Regions from separate parts of the Clostridium neonatale genome, predicted to be linked through region 2. Evidence: riboswitches for the same ligand, from Rfam matches in the RefSeq annotation. Region 2 holds a riboswitch; the other holds the start of a gene.
What was found. A riboswitch is a leader RNA that binds a small molecule or an ion and turns the genes downstream of it on or off. The one in region 2 is predicted to bind cyclic di-GMP.
Positions count from the first base shown of each region.

Region 1: it holds a riboswitch for cyclic di-GMP, as region 2 does, so the genes downstream of both, CNEONATNEC86_RS14135 (response regulator) here and CNEONATNEC86_RS09020 (response regulator) in region 2, are expected to answer to the same signal.

Region 1 covers NZ_UICR01000002.1:546,381-552,288, forward strand. The annotation lists gene CNEONATNEC86_RS14135 (response regulator) at 1-3,129, opposite strand, end outside; cyclic di-GMP riboswitch class II at 3,396-3,478, opposite strand; gene CNEONATNEC86_RS14140 (ATP-binding protein) at 3,672-4,130, opposite strand; gene CNEONATNEC86_RS14145 (multicopper oxidase domain-containing protein) at 4,465-5,908, opposite strand, start outside.
Region 2 covers NZ_UICR01000001.1:1,948,737-1,954,644, forward strand. The annotation lists partial or broken gene CNEONATNEC86_RS09010 (iron-containing alcohol dehydrogenase) at 1-1,122, shown strand, start outside; gene CNEONATNEC86_RS09015 (aspartate aminotransferase family protein) at 1,181-2,395, shown strand; cyclic di-GMP riboswitch class I at 2,658-2,739, shown strand; gene CNEONATNEC86_RS09020 (response regulator) at 2,821-3,186, shown strand; tRNA gene CNEONATNEC86_RS09025 (tRNA-Cys) at 3,283-3,357, opposite strand; gene CNEONATNEC86_RS09030 (DUF6873 family GME fold protein) at 3,531-4,235, opposite strand; gene ytxC (putative sporulation protein YtxC) at 4,421-5,332, shown strand; gene infC (translation initiation factor IF-3) at 5,488-5,908, shown strand, end outside.

The DNA.
Region 1 (5,908 bases), on a different contig from region 2:
ACTCTCAGTATATTTATTTAATTTATCTTCCTCTTCTTGCGTGATATTACCTTCTGTATAAATTAAAATAGGGAAATTCACTAAATTTTCTTCTTTCAATTTATTAACAAGATCAATTCCATTCATATCTTTCAGATTTAAATCTAATATCATACAATCAAATTGCTCATCTTTTAATAATTTATATGCATCTAATCCACTTTCTAAGGTAGTGATCTTGAATCCTCTTTCATTTAAATTATTATATATCATATTACTTTGACTTTTATCTTCGTCAACAATAAGTAGTTTCTTAGAATCGTTAGATAAGCTTGTCTCTATTTTATCAAACAAATTATAAAGTTCTTCTAAGTTATATGGCTTTTTAATATGCCAAACCAAATTTTTCATTTTATCATATGAATTTTTATCTTCTTTCCATGAAATTATGTGAATTGGAATGTTTTTTGTATATTCTAAGTTCTGCAATTTATCAACTACTCTCACCCCGCTATTGTTTGCTAACCCAATATCCAATAAAATCGCATATGGTTTGTATTTTACTGCTAATTTTATAGCTTCATCACTATTTTTCTCAATTAAAACCTTATAATTTTTTTTATAAGCTAATTCGGATAATAAAGTAGAAAACTGCTCATCATCTTCAATTATTAAAAGAAGCTTTTCATCTTCTTTTTTACTTTCGTAATGCTCATCTTTGGTGAACTCATTAATATCATTTTCTGATATTATTTTTTCTTCCAAATTGTCATGATAATTTTTATCAATACTCGAATATTCCTCTTTATTTAACTTAACTTGTTCCATATTATCATTATCTAAAAATACTAAGGTAAATTTACTTCCTTTTCCTTCCTCACTTTTCAAATAAATGTTTCCTCCAAGTAAACGAGCAAGTTCTCTTGAAATAGATAACCCGAGTCCTGTCCCTCCATATTTTCTACTAATTGTTCCATCCACTTGCTTAAAAGCCTCAAAAATTAAAGTTTGTTTATCAGCAGGTATACCTATGCCTGTATCTATGATTTCTATACTTATTAATTTATTAACATTTTCCTCAATTTTATAATTTTTAATATCTTCTTCTTTAGGTCTGCATATATTCATTTTTACATAACCAGTCTCAGTAAATTTAAATGCATTAGACAATAAATTATTTATTATTTGTTGAAGTCTTTGCTCATCAGATATTATTTTCTCAGGTAATCCATCTTCAATTTCTATCTTAAAATCTATGTTTTTTTGCAAAATTATTGGAGTAAATAAACTTTTTGTATTCTCAGCTAATTCTGCTAAATTCACTTGGTCAAAATTTATATCTATTTTACCAGATTCAACTTTAGACAAATCCAAGATATCATCAATAAGCCTAAGAAGATTTTTACCAGAAGAATGAATAGTTTTTGAATATTCTAATTGTTTTTCTGTTAATGGCTCATTAGCTTTTTTATTTTCTAGTAATTGAGAAAGAACTATAATACTATTTAAAGGAGTTCTTAATTCATGAGACATATTAGCTAAAAACTCAGATTTGTATTTATTAGCAATCTCTAACTCCTTAGCCTTTCCTTCAATTTCATGGTTTGCTTTCCTTAAAAGTTTATTATTTTCACTTATATCTCTCTTTTGCTGTTCTAATTTTTTAGTTTGCTCTTCAAGCTCCTCATTTGATACTCTTAACTCTTCCTGCTGAGTTTGCAGATTCATTTCAGACTGTTTTAGAATCTTAGCTTGCTCTTCTAATTCTTCATTATTTTGTCTTAATTCCTCTTGCTGTACTTGTAATTCTTCTGCCTGTACTAAAGTCTTATTAAGAAGTACCTCCATTTTTGTTTGTGCTTTTGTTAAATTTATACTTGTAGCTATGTTTTCACTAACTTGTTCAATAAATTTTAATTGTACATCCGTAAATTGATTAAATGATCCTAGCTCTATTATGCATTCTATTTCCTCGTGATACATACAAGGAGCAATTAATATGTTCTTGGGAACTGCCTCTCCAAGGCCAGAAATAATTTTCATATAATCAGCTGGTACATCTTGTACTAAAACAATCTTGTCTTCTAGAGTAGCTTGTCCAACTAATCCTTCACCTATATTAAATTCATCAGGTGAACCTTCTGAACTATTATAAGAATAGCTTCCAAATACTTTAAAAGTGTTGCTATCCGTTTTAACATAAAATCTTCCAATTTGCATATTTAAATATCTACATATGTATGTAATTATACGAGAACTTAATGTGTTAATTTCTCGTACACCTCGCATTTCTTCATTTAGCTCTGCTCTACCAGTTGTCAGCCAGCTTTGGTTTCTATTCTCAGAAATTAATTCCTTAAGCTTAGTCATAAATATATTAAAATATCTAGCCATCTTGCCAATCTCATCTTCTGAATTACTCATTAGCCTAGCTTCTAAATTAACTTCTCCTTCTGCTATTTCTCTAAAAGTATTTGTAACAACTTTTACAGGATTAACAATCATCCTAATAGATAAACTTGCTATAATAATTGCTGCTATAGTCGCTAAAGCTCCTCCTGTTAGCATAATAACTCTTGTTTCTTTCTCCATTTTAATGAGATCCGCATTTCTGTTCTGCAGTAGCCTTTCTTCTTCATTATTAATATCTCCAAGTATTGAACGTAATTCATCCATCATGTTTTTTCCATAACCTGATTGAACAATAGCAATCAAATCTTCTAATTTTAACTTTCCTGAAGAAACTTCTTTTCTCTTAGCTATTATTATGTTTTTTTCCCATTCAACCCATTCTTTATATTTATTATTAATATTATATAACCTTTGTTGTTGTTCAGAGTTATCTTCTGTAAGTTGCTTGAGTTTATCATAGTGATTTTCATAAGAAGAATTTCCTTTATTAAATGGTTCGAGAAAACTTTCATTCCCAGTAATAACGTATCCTCTTGCTCCTGTTTCCATATCTAATAAACTCATAAGAAGGCAATCTGACTCTTGAATAACTTTATATGTATGACCATTCCATTTGACTGCTTCGGATTCTTTAACAAAATTTATATAGGTATTGCCAATAACCGCCAACATTATTAAAATAATGATTCCAAAGCCTATGAACATTTTTTGGCCTATACTTAACCGCCTTATAATCAATATATCACCCCCTTTTAATAATTTATTTAATTTTTATAATAAGTTTATTTGTATTTATATAAGTTCCAATAAAATTACTTCATATGAGCCATATATCCTTTTTGGGTTTAGGGCAGATTTTAATGAAGATTCTTAATTAGAACATATATATCAGTAATTTCATTAATATATAAATAAATACTTATGTATAATTAAAATCTAGTATATATTTCCTTATTCATAAATTTTCACATATTTTCTATCATCAAAAACGCCAACAATCTTGATTAATTGTTGGCGGGTTGCACTACTAGTTCAAAATCCTCAAAGTGCCCAAATAAAGAGAATTTATCATTACTTCCAGATTTATTATGTTTTCATAGAATTTATATATATAATATTCTAATAACTCCATATATTCAAGCATATTTTGATAAAAAATATAATTATTTGCATTAAAATATGCATCTAAGAATTTCATTAGCAATTAACTTTAGCACTTGTATTAATTATCAATTAAAAGAATTCTTATTTGTTTTTTGGTGAAAATAAATGAGAATTCTTTATTTATTTATATATGGATTTAGCTGTATTTGAATATCTATATTATTTTCATTCAAAAAAGCATTAATTTTTCCATTCATTTGTTCTGTTAGTAATTTTACAATTGATAATCCAAGTCCTGTTGATTTACCTCGTGATTTCTCAGCAACATAAAATTTATCAAATAAATTGTCAATATTAATTTCATTACTATCTGAAATAGGATTTTTAAAAGATAAAATTATACTTTCATCTTTAATGAAAATATCAATAACAACATCTCCATCGGAATAATTCAAGGCATTTTTCATAAGATTTTGGATAATACGATTTATCTTTTCTTCATTACCAAGCACATATATGGGGTCTTCTGTATTAAGTTCCACTTCCATATGTTTTTTTTCAAATTGCTGTACATAATCAACAACATTATTTGCTATACTATTTGTCAAATTAATCTTTGTGAGATTAATTTCCAATCTAGATATCTCAAGATAATACAGATTAAGTAAAATTATTTTTTACTTAATCTGTATCCCATTCCCCATACTGTTTCTATGTATTCTTCAGTTTCATTTATACTTCTTTTACTCCTTATTGGTAGACCAGTCTATATGCTTTTTGACGTCAAAATAAAAATGCATTGTGCCTATGACAAGTGGTATGACCATAGGTACAACGCATTGCTTATTTAAAGTATAGCATAAATTTTTTTATTGGTGTAATACCAAAATTTATTTTTTTCTTATAACTGGAATTTCACATTACAAAAATAGAGTTTAATAAAAACTTTGTATATTCATTCTTAGGATTTTATAATTCTGATGTATTCTTATCTTTAATTCTAAAAATTCCCCACATACCTGATTCTATATCCCATTTTATAATTCCTGACCTATATAAATAGTCACCTGGTATCATAGATGCTCCATTTATTAACTCAAGATTAAATACGTTTCCTACACTCATGGCTCCTTGAGCTGATATAATATTTGTAAATGGATCATCTGGCTGAGCTTTCCATTTATGACCATGAAGCACGAAACAAGTATTTCTTGGTTTGTCTGCTGGCATTAGTAGTCTTATAATAACTCTTTCTCCTGGTGATGCTTCAAATATTGGTGTAGCTGGATCTTCATGAACTACAGAACTAAATACATTTGCTATATCTGATTCATCTGGGTTATCTCCTAATCTATTAAAAAATCTTTCTGATCTATAGTTAAATCCTTTTTCTCCTCTATCTTCAAAATCCACTGGTTCTGGCTGCCCATCTTCACCAATTTCTCGATTAGTCTCTATTAAATTACCATCTACGTCTAAAAGCCTTATACCATTGTGCATAAAAATTACAAATTCTCTAAATGCGTTACGTCCATCTTCAGATATAGTTGCTTGATCTCCATAAATATCATCATTCTCTATTTGTGCTTCTTCTGGTTCTATTATTATTGCTCCAAATAAACCATGATATCTGTGATTCCTTATATCTGTAAAAGATGACAATAAGCAAGTTCCGTATTCCTCATCTGCATACCATAAATAGGTTTTACTATCTCCTGGCTTTACAGTTTGTTCTAAATTATTATACCCTACATTTACGCCACTATCAGCTATTGGATTAAATCCTAAAAATTGCGGACTAATTCCTACTCTCATAGATGGTGTAACTACTTTATCAACTGGTACTCCAGGAAAAACTTGATATGGTATTGGTTTAGTGAAACAATTAGTTAATTTTACTTTTATATATTCACCCTTATTTGCCCTTAATATCAATGGTTTTGGTTCCATCTTTCCACTTAGTATATCATCCTTGTACTCATATGGCACAAATAATAACCCATCAGGATCATGGTCTTCAAAACAATTGTATAAGATATCTTTTTGTATTGCCGCTATATGAAACTCTCTAACCTTTTTTTCTTTAGAATCATCTATTTTATTTGAACATTCTTCAGATGAGTTTATAGGCAATAAATTTTTAGTTTTATTTTTATAGGCTCTTATTATTCCCCATAAACCTAGCCATAAATCATCTTGACCTCCAAAGTAGTAAAGATAATCTCCTCCTTCATAATCATCTTTTATTCTTATATTGAATGCTTCTGATATTCCTATTGTTTGCGCTTGAACTAATGGAGATCTTATGTCTGTTATTTCTTTTCTCCACTTCATTCCATTTATATTAAATGCATGTTGTTCTTCTTGAGCTCCATCTAATAATCTTATTACAATTTCATCTCCAGGATAGGTT
Region 2 (5,908 bases):
ACAATTTACCAGTAAATATTATATTTGGAAGAGGACGAGTTGAAGAATTAGGAGTTGAGACTGCTAAGTATGGTAAGAAAGCATTAATTGTTACAGGAAAAAGCAGCACAAAGAAAACTGGTCTGTTAGATAAAGCTGTATCTTTACTTGAAAAAAATAAAATTAAAGCTGTGATTTTTGATAAAGTAGAGCAAAACCCGTTAACGACTACTGTCTACAAAGGAGCAGATATTGCAAAAGAAGAGAGGTGTGATGTTATTGTTGGCCTTGGTGGTGGAAGCATAATGGATGCTGCAAAGACAATTGCTTTTGTTACATTAAATGAAGGAGATGTTTCAGATTATATATATGGAAAAAAATTAAGTGACAAAGCACTTCCTATAATATTAGTTCCTACAACTTGTGGAACAGGAAGTGAAGGAAATGGATTTGCAGTATTAACAAATCCTGAGAATAATGATAAAAAATCTTTAAGATGTAATGCTATAATCGCAAAGGCATCCATAGTAGATCCAGAGCTTATGACTACAATGCCAAAGCATATTTTAGCATCAGTTGGGTTTGATGCACTTTCTTTGTCACAATATGGAGGCATATATATCTAAAAATGCCCAGCCAATTACTACAATGATGGCACTACAGGGAATTGAATTAATAGGAAAAAATTTAGTTAGAGCTTATAAAAATCCAGAAGATATGGAAGCATTTGATGCGATAACATGGGCAAGCACATTAGGTGGAATGGTAATCAATACTGCTGGGGTAACAGCATCACATGGCATGGAACATCCTGCAAGTGGATTAAGAGATATTGTACATGGAAGAGGCCTCGCAGCATTGACACCTGTTATCTATGAGGAATCAATATGTGTAGCGCCTGAAAAATTTGCTGTAATATCAAAATTATTGGGTGGAGCTGATGAAAATGACTGTGTAAAGTCAATAAGAAAATTATTAAAAGATATAGATTTAGAGACAACACTTAAAGAGCAGGGGATAAAAGAAGAAGATATAGATTGGATGTCAGAAAATTGCTTAAAGGTATCTCAAGGAAGTATGAATATTCATCCTGTGAAATTTGAATTAGAAGATATTAAAAGAATATATAGAAAAGCACTTTAATAAAGTAGTATCAGAATTTAATTTGAATTAAATAAATTACGAGTAAGGTGAATTTATCATGAAATTAAAAGATGTAAAACTATCAAAAGAAGAATTAAAAGGATTAGTAAGCAAATATATGATTGATACTTACGAAAGATTTGATTTTGTAGCAGAAACTGCAAAAGATATGTACTTGTATGATGAAGGAGGTGATGGATATTTAGATTTTTATGGTGGTATTGCAGTTAATAGTGCAGGGAATTGTAATGAAAAAGTAGTAGCCGCTATTAAGGATCAGGTAGAAGATATAATCCATACATTTAATTATCCATATACAATTCCTCAAGCATTACTTGCAAAATTAATTTGTGAGACAATAGGGATGGATAAAATTTTTTATCAAAGTACAGGGACAGAAGCAAATGAAGCAATGATAAAAATGGCAAGAAAATATGGAGTGGATGAATATGGACCAAACAAATATAATATTGTAACAGCTAAAAATGGTTTCCACGGAAGAACATATGGATCTATGTCAGCAACAGGACAACCTGATAATGGATGTCAAATTGGATTTAAGCCAATGGTACCTGGATTTACTTATGCTGAATATAATAATTTGCAAGCATTTAAAGATGCATGTACGGAAAATACAATAGCTATAATGATTGAACCAATACAGGGAGAAGGTGGAGTACATCCAGCAACACAAGAATTTATGCAAGGGCTTAGAAAACTCTGCGATGAAAAAGGAATGCTACTATTATTGGATGAAGTTCAAACAGGATGGTGCAGAACCGGTAAAACTATGGCGTACATGCATTACAATGTAAAACCGGATATTGTGTCAATGGCGAAAGCTATGGGAGGCGGAATGCCAATAGCAGCAATATGTGCAACTGAAAAAGTGTCTAAAGCATTTACACTTGGATCTCATGGAACAACTTATGGAGGAAATCCAGTATGTTGTGCTGCTTCATATGCACAAATTAATGAATTAATTGATAAAGACTTAGCAGGAAATGCTGAAAAGATGGGAGAATATCTTAAAGCTAAGTTAAAAGAGTTACCACATATAGTAGAAGTGCGTGGAAAAGGATTATTAGTTGGGGTTGAATTTGACCAAAATATTGCTGTAGATGTTAAGCATGCATGTTTTGATAGAAAGCTTTTAATTACAGCTATTGGAGGAAATACAATTCGTATGGTTCCACCGCTAATATTAAATGAAGAGGATTGTGATAAAGCTTTTGAAATAATAAAGGAATCAGTAGATGACGTTGTTAAATAATCTGCATTAATTAAAAGCCTGTTGAGTATCTCAATAGGCTTTTTGAATATTAATATTTGAAGATGAGTAGTAGTTAAGCTTATGTTTATAATCGAAGAAATAATGTGATGTTTTTAATAATGAATTAAAAACATGAGAAATATTGGACGAAAACGTGAATTTATGTGAAAATTTTGAAGAAATGAAAATTAATGATTGAAAATTAAAGCCTTTAATGATAATATAAGTATAGAATTTAGTACAAGCTAAAAGTATAAAAAATAATTTAATAGGGCAAAGCAGTTGAAAAGCTGTGACGCAAAGCTAAAGGGCCTTTTCCTAATGGATGGCAGCCAGTTGCATTTTACATAAGGGGCTATTTCATTTAAAAAATGCAATAAAGCTCTTTTTTAATGCCTTTGTCTATTTATAAATAGGAGGAAAAAATGAGTAAAAAAATTTTGATATGTGATGATACTATATTTATGAGAAAGATGCTTAGAGAAATTTTGACAGAAAACGGTTATGAGGTAGTTGGAGAAGCTGAAAATGGAAAAGTGGCCATAGAAAAATATAATCAGTTAAGTCCAGATTTAACTTTGATGGATATAACTATGCCGGAAATGGATGGAGTTAATGCACTTATTGGGATTCTTGAAAGTGATGTTGATGCCAATGTAATCATGTGTTCTGCAATGGGACAGGAAAACGTTGTAGTTAGTGCAATAAAAGCAGGAGCCAAAGACTTTATAGTTAAACCTTTTAAAAATGAAAGAGTAGTAGAAGCGGTAAGAAGAACAATCGGAGATTAATGATGTATTAACCTAAAAAATCTAAAATAAATATGTTTTAAAACCAAAAGGAAAAAGCTCGTAGGCGAGAGAATTCTCAAGTCTACGGGCTTTTTATGGAGGCACCACCCAGATTTGAACTGAGGAATAAAGGTTTTGCAGACCTCTGCCTTACCACTTGGCTATAGTGCCTTAATCTTAATTAAATATCTTATATTAATAATATAGCTAAATTGAGAAAAAATGTTACTAAAAAATCTCATTTAAAAATAAAATCTGCATAAGCCTAGAAAAATAGGACTTATGCAGATTTTATTTTTAAAAGTAACATACAGAAACACAAATCATATTATATATGGACATGACTAAAGAGTAAGCAGACTGCCCCTGTCTATTAATTTACCTTTTCTAAGATAAATTGGCTCAATGTCATATTTAAAAAGAAACTCTTTTATTTTATTTCCGTACTTGTAATATGATAAATCACCAAAGAAAGCCATCTTGTTATTTGAAATCATTCCACCAACGCCACCTATAAATCCATAATTTAAAGATGGAAGTAGTATATCACCAGGAGGTACCAATAATATATCAAAATCATAATTTTTTAATACGTTAAAAATTCCTTTATCACTAGTTATCAATGAATTTTCTCTCACCGGCAGTATAGAACACTTGGTATAACCTTGAGGCACAGAAATAACAATTTTATAAGTTTGAGAACCAAGTAGATTTTCATCAGTATATTTTGTATTGTGTATGAAATATTTATCGGTTATAAATGCATTTAAAAAAATATCTCCAGGATATGTATTAGACAAAGTATTTTTTGAAACAATATATTTTATGTTGTTATCAAGTAGAAAATTTTTAAAATTATTATGGATTTTATTATGGATTATTACTTTATGTTCACTATCATTTTTTAAAATATTCATTTGAATATCTGGATGACCATTAATTGCTTTATATACAAGATCACATTGTGGTACCGATATAACATTAAGGTTTAAAGCAGAAAGATTCAATAATTCTTCTTTACTAATTCTATAATCAACAAAACAATACATTGAAAAACTCCTTAAGATTTATTTTATTAGAATGTTGCTACAATTATATTTTTATTCTATATATAACATGGTGTCAATAAATTTAATTTATATCTAAACATTATAGGAAAATATTCAACTTACAATTATTTAGGGAAAAAACAAATAAAATTATACATACAAATATTAAGAAGGGAGTGAAATCCATGCTTATTTTAAAATTAGCTTATGATGATGATTTGTCTTTTTCGAAAGATTTGCAAGAGCTAAGAGAACGACTTAAGAAGAAAGATATTTTAATAGGGCTTGTAGAAAGCATAGAAGGCAAGACTCATATAATTAAAATAATCTGTGAAGAAAATTGCTATAATGAAAAGATAAAAGAAATTATTAATATGTATGTTAGCAATATTTTATATAGAATTGTTATTGAGAATTATAGAAAAAAAGAAATGTTCGAGTTTTTAACTGATAATTATTTTTTCTTAAAGCAAAATGAAATATTAGAAATAGAAAATGAAATAATGAAAGTATTAAAATGTGAAGATTTAAATGATAAAGAAGGTAGCGTATATTGTTTAAATAGAATAAATTCTATAATAAACAAAATACAAGAATGCATAAGTGAAAATCAGGAGATAAATGTTGATGGTTTTTTAACATTTAGAATGAGAAAGTTACGAAAAGAAATAGAAGAAGTAATAGAGAAAGTAATTGAGATGTACATGGTAGAAAAAGAATATAATGAGTTTGTAAAACTGTTAAAATATTTTGTTAATATTCAAGAATGCAAGATAGAGGAAGTAAACATTATTATTAATGAAGATAATAAATATAAAGTAGAAGATAAAGAAGGAAGAGATTTATATAAAGATTTTTTAAAGGAATTAACTGGAGATGAAAAAGATTTAGAAGTGAATATCGAAGATATATTGATCAGTGGTCTTATAACAAGTTCTCCAGAGAATATAGTCATTCATGGAAAGGAAAATTGCAATAATAAAGAGTTCCTTGAAACTATTGAAAATGTATTTGGAAACAAAGTGAGATATTGTGATAAAATAGATGAGTGTATAGAAATAAAAAATATGAGTAAAAATGTTGACATATATAAATAATGATGATATACTCATATTCGTTAAGAAGAAACAGCCGTTTCTCACCCTGCAGTGTCTAATGATTACTAGTAGAGGTTATATGTCTATGCATTATTTTGATTGAGATGACGGCTATTATGGCCGTCTTTTTTATTGTGTATAGATATTTTTCGGAGGTGAAAAAAATTAGTAAAGATTATTCTATTAATGACCAAATTAGAGAAAAAGAACTAAGAGTAATTGGAAGCGATGGAGAACAATTAGGTGTTATTTCATCAGCAGAAGCAAGAAGAATTGCTGAAGAAAAAGATTTAGACTTAGTAATGATTTCTCCTAATGCAAAACCACCAGTTTGTAAGATTATGGACTTTGGTAAATACGTATATGAGCAATCAAAAAAAGAAAAAGAAGCTAAGAAAAAGCAAAAAGTAGTAAATATTAAAGAAATTAGAGTAAGTCTTAATATTGAGGAACATGATATTGACATAAAAGCAAAAAATGCAAGAAAGTTCCTATTAGATGGAGATAAAGTTAAAATTACTGTTAGATTTAGAGGGAGAGAAATGGAATTAGGTCACATGGGTGAAAAAATTCTTG